DNA from 3 places in the Paenibacillus sp. CCS19 genome. Region 1 is predicted to be linked to each of the others. Evidence: predicted binding sites of a transcription regulator. Region 1 holds the regulator's gene; each other region holds the start of a gene.
What was found. The regulator LexA, encoded in region 1, represses DNA repair genes until DNA is damaged. The targets are predictions, from matches to a motif close to CGAACATATGTTCG.

Region 1 (4,217 bases):
GGTTCCGACTTTTATGTATGGGCGGCGAATAACGAACAATAAAGCAAGGAACAAGTAACAGCCGATCGTTACCCAATACATCGTTGCTTGCGATTCATCCGCTTGTACGAACAACGCATACATAGCCGTAATCAGCACGAGCAGTATAGGTCCGATATAGCTGCGTCCTTTGAACGTATCAAAGCGCTCGCCGGACGGAACAATCGGTGTCTGGATCCCCTGCTTCTTACGCTGTTTGTTCAGTTGATTCATATTGTTGCGAACCTTGCGTTCCCATGAACGTGACACGGATTGCACACTCCTTCAGTGATACAGCGGACTTCTAGTCGTTGAGCCCTCTGCTGAACTTCTTGATGAAACGTTTCGGATATTCGGATGGGAGCCCGCTTGCTTCATCGAGGCTTGCCCATACATCAGCTGGCATGTCCCAGCCGATTGCACCCATGTTATCTTCGAATTGCTCCAACGTGCGGGCACCGAATATCGGGGATGTGATCCCATCCCGTTGAATAAGCCAACGTAAAGCGACCTGCGAAGTCGATCGCCCTAGCTCCTTCGCAACCTTCTGAACCGCTTCACGGATCGCGAAGTTGCACTCGTTACCACGAACGGCCCATGAGCTCTCTCCGCCATTCGGATTCGCCAGACGACCTTCGGTTGGATATGTCGTACCATAACGATCCGTTAGGAAGCCCCCGCCGATTGGCGCCCATGGAATGACCGCGACATTCTCTTCCAGGCATAACTCGAGCAGCTCGCGGTCCATCTCACGACTGACAAGGCTGTACTGCTGCTGTACGGATACAAAACGTGCATACTGACGCGCATCGCTCACCGCGAGTGCCTTCATTAAATGCCAAGCATAGAAATTCGAACAGCCTATGTATCGAACTTTGCCCGACGCAATCAGATCGTCTAACGCACGCAGCGTTTCCTCGATTGGCGTCGCCTTGTCCCATGTATGTACCTGATACAGGTCAATATAGTCCGTTCCAAGTCGGGCTAGACTCGCATCGACGGAATCCATAATATGTTTCCGTGACAAACCTCCACCATTCGGATGCGATGCAGTCGGAAACCTTACTTTCGTAGCGACTATAAGCTCCGAGCGGCGTGACCGGATCGCCTTGCCGACAATCTCTTCGGAACGACCGCCAACATAGACGTTGGCTGTGTCTAAGAAATTGCCTCCCAGCTCCACGAAACGGTCAACCATTCGAAGTGATTCCTGTTCATCCGTCGTATTGCCGAATGTCATCGTCCCTAAGCATAACTCCGATACCGCCAATCCACTGTTCCCAAGCAAGCGATACTGCATGTCCATCCCTCCAGTTTATATCCAATATAATCTAATCATACTTGATATAAGTGGAGAACGTCACGCTTCTATTGAGGTTAAATCAATGATTCTTCGGCGGCTCCTCTTCGCCTTCCCACTTGATCGAATCAAGCTGGTTGCGGAAATTGCCTTTGAACACGTCCAAATATTGCTTCCGAAGCCGTGCACGTTCTTCCGCTTCCGCTTCTGTGAGACCGACCGTTTTATGTTTACGCGACAGCTCGTTAATCCGCGCGATAAGCTCTTCCATTTGCTGCATCCCCCTTCTGTTATGCACTTGTTCACATTATCCTATTACTTTGACATTTTCGACAAACCATTGTCAAGGTTAATGCGCCTATAATTGAACGGTTTCCGAGCATTGTATAAAAAAAGATGGCGTATTAGGAATTGTCCCAATAAGCCATCTTATCGAACTACTCTATATTAAGCGGGTATGATGAGCATCTGTCCCGACTCCAGAACATCCGATTCGAGATTGTTGCGAAGCTTAATCTCGAATACGCGCTGACGAATATCTCCATCGCTCGTCGCGGATGCGATGCTCCACAGTGTGTCGCCTGGCGCTACATAGACAACGGACTCGCCTGCGGTAGGCTCAGCCGGGTGATCGCTCATTGCTTCCGTCATGACCATCAAGGCACCGCAGAATAAGATAATTGCGAACATAAGAGCAAAGCCCCACTTTAATACGCTCATTAGTGCATGTTTCTGAGCCTTTGTCATTGTTGCGCGTTGCGTCGATCTGCCGCGCGTATTCCGTACGTTCATTCTATTATAAGAAGCTGTCATGCTTGTCGTATTCATCATTGTTAACCGCACCCCAAACGTTTGTTCTATTTGTTGTCCATAATATATCACGAACAATTGTTCTGGTCAACACATTTTACGAACAATTGTTCTGTTTAATTTACGAACGAATGTGCCCTCGAACTTATGTTTGTACGAACTCGGGTTCTGTGCTATAATTTGCTATAATCTTATTTTTGGAGTGATGATGGTGTCGAAGCTTTCCAACCGCCAGCTGGCAATTCTTGAATTTATCAAGAACGAAGTTCGGGATAAAGGATATCCGCCTTCCGTTCGTGAGATCGGTGAAGCGGTCGGACTGGCCTCCAGCTCCACCGTTCACGGCCATTTGGATCGATTAGAGAAGAAAGGCTTTATACGCCGCGACCCAACGAAACCTCGTGCGATCGAGATTCTCGATGGCGACGGTCCTTCCGCAGGCGATGCGTTCTCGACCTCATTCGCGAAGGTGCCAATCGTCGGTAAAGTTACAGCAGGCGTACCTATTACGGCAACGGAGAACATTGAAGACTATTTCCCACTCCCAACGCATATGGTTGGTGATCACGACGTCTTCATTCTTAACGTAATCGGTGAAAGTATGATTGATGCAGGCATTCATAACGGCGATTACGTTATTGTCCGCCAGCAGCCAACCGCAACGAACGGCGATATCGTCGTAGCAATGACCGAAGAAGACGAAGCAACGGTGAAGACGTTCTACAAGGAACGCGATCATATTCGTCTCCAACCACAGAACCCTACGATGGAGCCGCTTCGTCTGAAGCACGTAACGATTCTTGGTAAAGTTATCGGTCTGTTCCGCGACATTCACTAAGAACCGAACAAGGACAAGCTGACACCATCTTACGATTTCATGTCAGCGTTTCTTCACTAGACTTGCCACTCCATGATATATAGAACCCCGGACGATTCGACATCGTTCGGGGTTTTTAATTGTTTTTTAACTGCATATAAAAGAGTCCACTCCCTCCCAAACCCTCCCTCTCCCAAGAGGGAGGGCCCCAAAGGCCTCCGCCCTCTGGACTCCTGGACTCGCTGCTTGGATACTTGAGTGGGGATGCCCGCTTTCGTCCCTGTCGGGACACGCTCTACTTCTGAGGGGTTTAGATACGGTCGATGTTTGTGCTCGACCTCCTGTACGTGCTGGGAGCCGCTTGTCGTCCCTGCGGGACACGCTCTTGGGAAGTGCTCGATCACGGCAAGGGGCTTCGCCCCTTTGAACCTTTATCTTGATAATGCGAGTTCCTCGCAAATTCATTATTACTATTAGAAATACAAAAAGCACGATAACTCCCCCGTTAGGTTCGTTATCGTGCTTTATCTTTATTGCGCTATGACCAACGAGCTCTGATTAATACAGAGTCAGGTACTGGTCGCGTTCCCATTGGTGGATTTGCGTGCGGTACATGTCCCACTCGATTTCTTTAAGCTCGTAGAAGTGAGCAAGTGCGTGTTCGCCGAGCGCTTCACAGATGACATCGCTGCGCAGCAGCTCTTGCAGAGCTTCTGCCAAGTCGCCTGGAAGGCTTGGGATACCCTCTTCAATACGCTCTTCTTCGCTCATGATGTAGATGTTGCGGTCAACCGGCGCTGGGAGCGGCATTTTGTTCTTGATGCCGTCCAGACCTGCCTTCAACATGACAGCAAGCGCAAGGTATGGGTTAGCAGCAGGGTCTGGGTTACGCGCTTCAATGCGCGTGCTCAGGCCGCGGGATGCTGGAATACGAACCATCGGGCTCCGGTTGCTTGCCGACCAAGCAACATAAACAGGCGCTTCGTAGCCAGGCAGGAGACGCTTGTACGAATTGACCGTTGGGTTCGTAATGGCCGCATAAGCGCGTGCATGATGCAGAATACCTGCCATGTAATAACGAGCCGTCTGGCTGAGACCAAGCTTGTCACTCTCATCGTAGAAGGCATTCTTCTCGCCTTGGAACAACGATTGGTGACAGTGCATGCCGGAACCGTTCACGCCGAACAGCGGCTTCGGCATGAAGGATGCGTGCAGACCATGCTGACGAGCAATCGTCTTAACAACAAGTTTGAACGTTTGAATCTGGTCCGC
Region 2 (4,217 bases), on a different contig from region 1:
GCTGGCGCAGCCTCCATCGCGATCTATCTGTTCGCGTGGAAACAAGGCGTCACCTCGATCAGACTTGTACTGGTTGGGATCGGGCTGAATTTCCTGCTGGCTGCTGCGACCAAAGTGATGCTTCTCAAAAATCCCGATTACTCTACATCGCAAGCGTATGTGTGGCTTGTTGGCACCGTGTATGGTAGCGATTGGGGACTTGTAACGATGATTGCGCCGTGGATCGCCTGCTTCCTGCCCCTTGCTTGGCTGCTGGCACGCAATGTCAACGTGCTCCAGCTAGGCGATGACGTCGCAGCCAGCGTAGGCAGCGCCGTTCAACGTCAACGTTTCATGCTGCTTATGATCAGCGTCGCATTGGCGGGCGCTTCAGTCGCTGCCGGCGGGGCCATCTCCTTCATCGGATTGATCGCGCCGCATATGGCGCGCAAGCTCGTCGGCCCGTCATTCGGCAGCGTGCTGCCGGTATCCGCATTGATCGGCGGCATCACCGTCGTCGTTGCGGACACCATCGCGCGCAGCGCCTTCCCGCCATATGACATTCCGGTCGGCGTCTTTACAGCTGGGGTCGGCGCTCCCTTCTTCATCTACTTGCTTTATCGAAACCGCAATGCGTAAGGATATCTATCATTCGTAGAATCTATTAACTCGAAGGATATGTTGAAAGATTCACTTAGACAGGTTGTGAATGAGGCTCCCCGCCACACTGTATAGATCAACAGCTGTTTACTCAACTAACATGAGGCACTGGCCATGCTTCATCATACCAAGGAGGCAGATGCATTATGGCATGGGGAGATCCGGTAGCAGATTTGACAGGTTTGAGCGAGTTTAATTCACTCGATGTAATCGATGTTCTGGCGCGGCTGATCTACGGTGAGGCGGATAACCAATCGAGAATCGGTAAAGCGGCGGTCGCATGGATTGTAAGCAATCGAGTGGATAAGAATATGAAAGAATTCGGGTATAACTCTTACAAGGATGTCTGCCTGTATCCAGGCGCTTTCGACGGGATTAAGCTGCTGAAAGCCCGTCAACCGGATACATCGTCGACGTCGTGGAGCGACTGTCTGAGTGAAGCCGTATCTGCCACTCGCAGCGCGAATCCGATCGGCACATGCTTGTGGTTCGTGACCAACTCCAAGTTCAGCTCTGCTGTCATTAAGAGCGGCGGCGTCGAGTACTGGAACTTCGGCCCAGGCAACAAGAAGATCGTGGAGAAAGTTGTGATTGAAGATCACACGTTCTTCCGAGTGGAAGGCTATTAATCTATAGCAAAATAGCGAACGGCCCCCTATCCCAGGGGGCCGTTTGTGTTATTCGAATTCTTTTATCGCAAGATTGCTTACCTCAAGCTTATTATTCTTCGCCTCAAACGCAGCCTCTACGTTCGCCACAAACAGTCCAGGCGATGCCTGCGCGGACACCTCTGCGATCAGATGCTGATTGTCCACGCGATAAGTGACGATATTGCCGATGGCGGCCTCGTCAAACCACATTCCGGCATCTTCATCCTTGTATTCTTTCGTAATCGTGTTGTCTTTATAGGTTAGCGTATAAGTCTTCTTACCGTCCTTGCTGCTCACGGTCGATTTCAATTCTTCCTTAACGACAGCGATAGGATCCTGAACCTCGAACTCCGTGAAATCTTCCTCCAGAACGTGCACTTCGGAATCAAGTACCCCAGTACCGTACCCTTGGGTCAAAATAATAACGATCTCAGGTTCAGCATCTTGATCCAGGTCCTCACGAATGATTTGCGGATAATAACTATCGTTCGTCACATTGCTCCACGAGAAATGCTTGCTGTTCTCCCCGATCTTCACCGTTACGCCGGACAGCATGTCACCCGAGACCTTCGTGTCGGCAAGCAGCTGAACATGCTTGTCTTGGCTCTCTGCAATGACGGTCTCCTTCGCAGGGCTCGAACACCCCGCCGCTGCTATAACGAAGGCCAATAGGCCTGCAATTCGTTTCATTAATAATCCCCCCGTTTGTTATCGAATAAATACACTATGATATATAGACTGATCTACGTTTTCAAATGTTTCGTATGAACTTGAACTTTCCCCAACTTTAGGTAAAATGAAATAATAATACGAACACTTGTTCGTTTAATGGTTGTTAATTTCGATTTCAACACACTGTATAAAGTATACGCATGGAGATATTTCAAGTAGAAAGGATACCTCGCCTATGAACACGACAACGAGCCGTTCTGCGATGATCGGGCCAATTGAACTAACGAATGTCATCGACCATCCATTCATCCAGCATTTTATCTCGTATCCGGAGCATGCAAGGCTTATTCGAAGTTATAGGAGCGAACCAACCGAAGCCAATCTGGATCAGGTTAATCATGCGTTCCAGGTCTACTTGTTCGCTGTCCGTTTCACGAAGTACCTAGGCTCGCTCATTCATAACGGCCGCATTGATTATGTACGGAAGATGAAACGGCATGAGGAAAGAGAACAGGTCATTTATGACAAGCCTGTCTCGGAAGAGGAGGAAAGCGCCATCGGCGAAATGCTGACCAAGGTTTATTACGGGGATGATCTGCCGCAAGTAACGGTCGATCCGAAGAAGTTCCAGGAGCAGTTGAATAACGAATGGCTGTACGATGGGTTCTCCCGCCTGACCAGCCGTCAGAAGTATGTCATCACATTGGCCTACTCGGCCATGAATCGAGACAGTGAAATCGCTGCTCTTCTGAACGTTAGCCAGCAAGCCATATTCAAGACGCGGGCAGGGGCGCTGCGGAATATGCGCAAAGCATTCCCGTCCCACTCCTTCCCGCTCAGATTGAGAGGCTGACTCTATGGATCAGGCACAGACCATCGCGATGGTAACGACAACGATCGGAAACATGGGCTTTCCTATTGTGGTTGCCGGATATCTGCTCCTCCGATTCGAGAAGAAAATCGATGCTTTGACAGGTACGCTGCAAGAGCTTATGCATGCGGTATCCGACGAGAAGGTGACTAGAAGCCATGACAAATGACGAACTGTTTCAATCGGTGCAGCAGGCCCAATACGGCGATCGAGAAGCCATGCAGCGCATTATCGAATCCTTCTATCCTCTTATCCGCAAGACAGCAAGAAACATGCCGCCTTCAGCCTCGCGCGACTATGAGCAGGTCATTATCGAGAAAATCGTTCGCGCGGTGCATCGTTACGACCTGCAGTCGATTCCAAGCTTTGTTGATTTCTGCGGGAGGATGGAGTAAATCAGGCTAATAGAACAACGAACGAAGAAGGCCGCCATCAATGGCAGCCTTCTTCCGTTATGACCTATGATGATGTCGATCGAACACTTCTACTGCTCCTCCACGATTACAACGCCCCAACGCTCCAACTCGATCGCCTCTCCCTTAAGGATTTCCCGATCTGTAAGCAGCTCAACGCCGTTCCCATAAGGATAAACGAAGGACTGCGGCTGGTCTGAATAGTTGAAGTAGTAACGAACGTTATGACCTTCCTCGTTGATTCCGGACTTCACAATAATCGGGAATTGAAGCTCCTGATCCACGCCCCATATTCCCGCTTCGCGGATGGCGCCCTCCAGCACTTTGCGGACAACGGCTTCGCTTGGCAGGCAGCCGATATAAGTCGCCATCCCCTTGCCGTAACGGTTGGTCGTGATCGCAGCATACTGCCCCCAATGCGGATGCTCGTACCAAGCGAGCACCTCTGCCGTTGTCGGCGTGAGCAGCTCCATCCAGACATTGATGTTGTTCTCTGCTTCCATAACGTCGAATGGATTTCCCTTCAACGATACTTTCCCTGGCTCAACGAACTGTGAGTAGGTAATTCCGCATGCCTTCTCGATCAAGCCCGGCTGAGCGCTTGTCCGCACTTTGATATGCTCGTTGGCAAAACCGCTCTTGAACGTGTACACGACATGTCCGCCGTTCTCGACGTATTCGTTCAGAGCATTCAACAGCTCATCCGAAGCTGTATACAACGCCGGCACAATGACCAGATCGTAGTTGTCGAGTCGATCGGAAGCGCCTGCATACACCATATCGCAGCCGACGTTCATCTCGTACAATTGATCGTACGCGAGGCGAACGATATCGTTATAGCGGACTTCCCCGCCAGGCAGCTTGAACCAGTCCAGTGAAGTCAGCGCTTCGTTGCTCACCAGTACAGCGACGCGGTTCTTCTTCTTCAGATTGACCAGCTTGTCCGACAGACGAGCGAACTGCCGGCCAATT
Region 3 (4,217 bases), on a different contig from region 1:
AGCTCTGCCGCACGTTCGAACTGGAGGTTCTTCGCCGCATCCTTCATCTCGGCTTCCAGGCGCTGAATAACCGACTGGCGCTCCTTCTTCGACAACTTGCCGCCGGCTCCTGTGCCAGTGAGGTAATCCGACTTCTGCTCGGCGACCTTCGTCGCTTCGATCACGTCGTGAATTTTCTTGCGTATCGTCTGCGGCGTTATGCCGTGCTTCTCGTTGTAGGCCAGCTGTATGGTACGACGGCGTTCGGTCTCCTTGATTGCCTTATCCATGGAGTCCGTCATCTTATCGCCGTACATAATAACGCGTCCGTCCGCGTTGCGCGCAGCCCGGCCGATCGTCTGAATGAGCGACCGCTCCGATCGCAGGAAACCTTCCTTGTCTGCATCGAGAATCGCAACGAGCGTAACTTCCGGCAGGTCCAATCCTTCCCGCAGCAGGTTGATCCCGACGAGCACATGGAACGCGCCAAGGCGCAAATCGCGCAAAATCTGCATCCGTTCCAGCGTCTTGATATCCGAGTGCATATAGCGCACTTTAATGCCGACTTCCTTGAAGTAATCGGTCAGATCTTCCGCCATCTTCTTCGTCAGCGTCGTTACGAGCACGCGTTCATCCTTGGCGATGCGATCGCGAATCTCGCCCAGCAGATCGTCGATCTGTCCCTTCGTTGGACGCACTTCAATAATGGGATCGATGAGACCCGTCGGCCGAATGATCTGCTGCACCATCTCCGGACAATGCTCAAGCTCATAAGGGCCCGGCGTTGCGGATACGTAAATCATCTGTCCAGCCTTCTCCTCGAACTCCTCGAACCTCAGCGGCCGGTTATCCATTGCCGATGGCAGACGGAAGCCGTGCTCTACTAGCACTTCCTTACGCGCCCGGTCGCCGTTATACATCGCGCGAATCTGCGGCAGCGTCACATGAGACTCATCAATAACGATTAACATATCATCGGGAAAATAATCCATCAGCGTATACGGCGTTGCGCCGCGTTCGCGGAAGGTGAGCGGTCCCGAATAGTTCTCGATGCCGGAGCAGAAGCCCATCTCCTGCATCATCTCGATATCGTAGCGCGTTCGCTGCTCCAATCGCTGCGCTTCGAGCAGCTTGTTCTGCGATCGCAGCTCCTCCAGCCTCTCTTCCAGCTCCCGCTCGATGTTGACGAGCGCCCGCTTCATCGTCTCCTCTTGCGTAACGAAGTGAGAAGCCGGGAAGATTGCGATGTGGTCGCGCGTTCCGATGATCTCGCCCGTCAGCACGTCGATCTCCGTAATCCGTTCGATCTCGTCGCCGAACAGCTCGACCCGAATGGCGCGCTCATTATTGGCGACCGGGAATATCTCAATGACATCGCCGCGAACGCGGAACGTGCCGCGAATGAAGTTGATATCGTTGCGTTGGTACTGGATATCGACCAGCTTATGAAGGATCGCATCGCGGGACTTCTCCATGCCAACGCGCAGCGACAGCACCAGACTGCCGTATTCCGAAGGCGAACCGAGGCCGTAGATGCAGGACACGCTGGCTACGATAATAACATCGCGCCGCTCGAACAGTGAGCTCGTGGCTGAGTGACGCAGCTTATCGATCTCGTCATTGATGCTCGAATCCTTCTCGATATACGTATCCGTCGACGGAATATAAGCTTCCGGTTGGAAGTAGTCGTAGTAACTGACGAAATACGATACCGCATTCTCCGGGAAAAACTCTTGAAACTCGCTGCACAGCTGTGCAGCCAGCGTCTTGTTATGCGCGATGACGAGCGTCGGCCGATTCAACTTAGCAATCGTATTAGCAATCGTAAACGTCTTGCCTGTACCGGTCGCACCGAGCAAGGTCTGATACCGCTCGCCGTCCGTCACGCCATCTACCAGCTGTCGGATCGCCTCGGGCTGATCGCCCTGCGGCGTATAACCCGACATCAGTTTGAAGGGCTTATTCGATCGTTCTGCAAACTCCATGCGTAAACGGTCACCTCCTGCTATTTCATAACGTTCTTCATTTCATTTATCGTCTATTATAATTTTGTTCTTTCCTGTACGTTCGGAAACTTATAAATTCAAATATGGTGAAATCGCACGATGTGCGCGCGGACTCGAATGTGTGTTCCCATCTATTATATCGTTTTCCATATGCGGTTGCAATTTGAATATGCGCATGGAAGCGATTCCTAAGCACAAGAAAAAGCGCGCGCCTTACGACGGCGCGCGCTCCATGAACCTATATAAATCTACTTTCGCTGTTACACCGTCGAATCCTGCGTTCGACCTGTGCCGTGCCCGCCCTGACGCGCGCCATGACGGCCATCAGCAGAAGTTCCAGGACGGTTCGGCGTCCCTGCGTCCGCACCTGATCGGCGCATGAACGGCCAGTAGTTCGCTTCGCCGAACATCCGAACCATAATCGGAATGAACAGCGGGAGCATGATGAGCGCGTACATGAACAGTCCGCACAATACGATCGTCGCGATCTGCAGCAGCGACATTACGCCCGAAGGAAGCATCGCCGCGAACGTGCCGCCTAGAATGACCGCCGCCGACATGATGACCGTACCCATTCGTTTCATCGCCTCGAGAATCGCCTCGGTCGGCGGCAGGTGGCGGTATTCTTTGAACCTATCCATTAAGAAGATGCTGTAGTCGATGCCAAGCGCCACGAGCATAACGAAACCGAAGAACGGCACCGCCCAGCTAACGCCCGTATGTCCGAGCCAGCGTACGTAGATGATTTCCGTCACCGCCATCGCGGTGTAGAACGTTACCATGAGAGAAGCGATCATATAGAGCGGCATGACAATCGAACGGAACAGCAGAATCAATACAATCCCGATGCCGATTAACATGAACATCATCGTCTTCGAATAGTCCGCATCCGAAATGCCGTTCAAATCATGGTTGTTGCTCGTAATGCCGCCCACTTCGTAGTGAGCCGACTGGAACGACGTTCCTTGCAAGCCGCGCGCGACAGCCGACTTGAGCTCTTCGATCTGATTCATTGTCTCCAGCTCATACGGATTGCCGTCGAATATAACATCGAACTTCACCGTTTTGCGATCCGGCGACATGTAGACGTCGATCGCTTGTTCAAACTGCGCATCCTGCGCTGCCTGTTCTGGAATGAACCAACCTGTGAGCCCTTTATTCGGAGAAGACGACAGCTCGCTCAAATAACTTTCAGCCGAACCAAGTCCGTCGGTTACCTGCTTCAGACCGTCAACGCTCTGATCAAGTCCGTCCGTCAGCTCCGTTAATTGACCGTTCAGATCTGTGAAGCCGCTCTGCAGCTGCTTCTGACCGTCTGCCAATTGATCGAGCCCTGACTGCATCTCCGGCAATTTAGAAATAACGACGCCCTGTCCTTGTGCAGCCTGGTCCAGTCCGGTCTGCAGCTTCGCAATGCCGGCTATGAGCGACTGCAGCCCTTGTGCCAACGCCTTCTGACCGTCCGCTGCCTGCTTTAGGCCGGCATTGGCTGCATCCATGCCTTTCGACACACCATCCAACTGAGCATTAAGCCCTTTCGTACGGCTGTTAAGTTGATCCGCGTCTGTCTGCAGCTTGCGGACAGCGCCGAGCGCTTTCTGGTAAGCTGCATCTTCCGCCAGATCAGGGTATTGCTCGGTCAGACCACTTAGGTCGGATCCGACAGCGGCCAACTCGTCGGCCAACTTCGCTTGTTCCGTCGCAATTCCCGTGTACCCTGCATAAAGCTGCGTTACACCATCGCCAAGCTTGCTGTAACTGCTTTCCAGCTGCTTCGCTGCATCGGCAAGCTTCTCGGCGTTCTGACGCACCTGCTCAAGGCCTGCCTTCAGCTCTTTCGCACCGGCCGAGCCATCCTTCATTCCTTGCTGGATGCGCGCGAGCCCTGCAGACAGTTCGCTAACGCCTGACTTAAGCGCCAGCGTACCATCCGTCAATTTGCTGGCACCATCCGCTGCTTCCTTCAGCTTCGGCGCGTTATCGCTGAGCGCCTTGCTGGCGTCCGACAATCCATTGCCAATCGTCGACAGACCGTCTCCGCTCTGCCCAAGTCCATCCTGCAGCGTTCCGACTTGATCCGAGACGAGGAATCCATCCGGCGCCTCGCCCGTCGGCCGCGTCGCGCTTCGAACGGTCTTCACGCCCGGCACTTGCCCGAGCTCACGACTGACCTGCTCTACTACAGCTAAGCCATTCGTGTCGCCCATTGGCGTATCTGACTGCATGACAACG

Region 2: SBI19_RS02565 (sigma-70 RNA polymerase sigma factor region 4 domain-containing protein) is a predicted target of LexA. The motif match lies at 2,100-2,113, and genes of this name have one in related genera.
Region 3: uvrB (excinuclease ABC subunit UvrB) is a predicted target of LexA. The motif match lies at 2,100-2,113, and genes of this name have one in related genera.

Annotation. Positions count from the first base shown of each region.
Region 1 is NZ_BTCK01000059.1:20,533-24,749, reverse strand. Features, by position in the region: gene SBI19_RS26625 (hypothetical protein) at 1-288, opposite strand, end outside; gene SBI19_RS26620 (aldo/keto reductase) at 323-1,318, opposite strand; gene SBI19_RS26615 (DUF896 domain-containing protein) at 1,401-1,589, opposite strand; gene SBI19_RS26610 (LysM peptidoglycan-binding domain-containing protein) at 1,766-2,008, opposite strand; gene lexA (transcriptional repressor LexA) at 2,340-2,966, shown strand; gene glnA (type I glutamate--ammonia ligase) at 3,504-4,217, opposite strand, start outside.
Region 2 is NZ_BTCK01000002.1:87,277-91,493, reverse strand. Features, by position in the region: gene SBI19_RS02580 (FecCD family ABC transporter permease) at 1-618, shown strand, start outside; gene SBI19_RS02575 (cell wall hydrolase) at 786-1,268, shown strand; gene SBI19_RS02570 (putative periplasmic lipoprotein) at 1,317-1,979, opposite strand; gene SBI19_RS02565 (sigma-70 RNA polymerase sigma factor region 4 domain-containing protein) at 2,197-2,814, shown strand; gene SBI19_RS02560 (YvrJ family protein) at 2,819-3,001, shown strand; gene SBI19_RS02555 (helix-turn-helix domain-containing protein) at 2,991-3,227, shown strand; gene SBI19_RS02550 (beta-galactosidase) at 3,317-4,217, opposite strand, start outside.
Region 3 is NZ_BTCK01000005.1:203,831-208,047, reverse strand. Features, by position in the region: gene uvrB (excinuclease ABC subunit UvrB) at 1-1,964, opposite strand, end outside; gene SBI19_RS06670 (MMPL family transporter) at 2,246-4,217, opposite strand, start outside.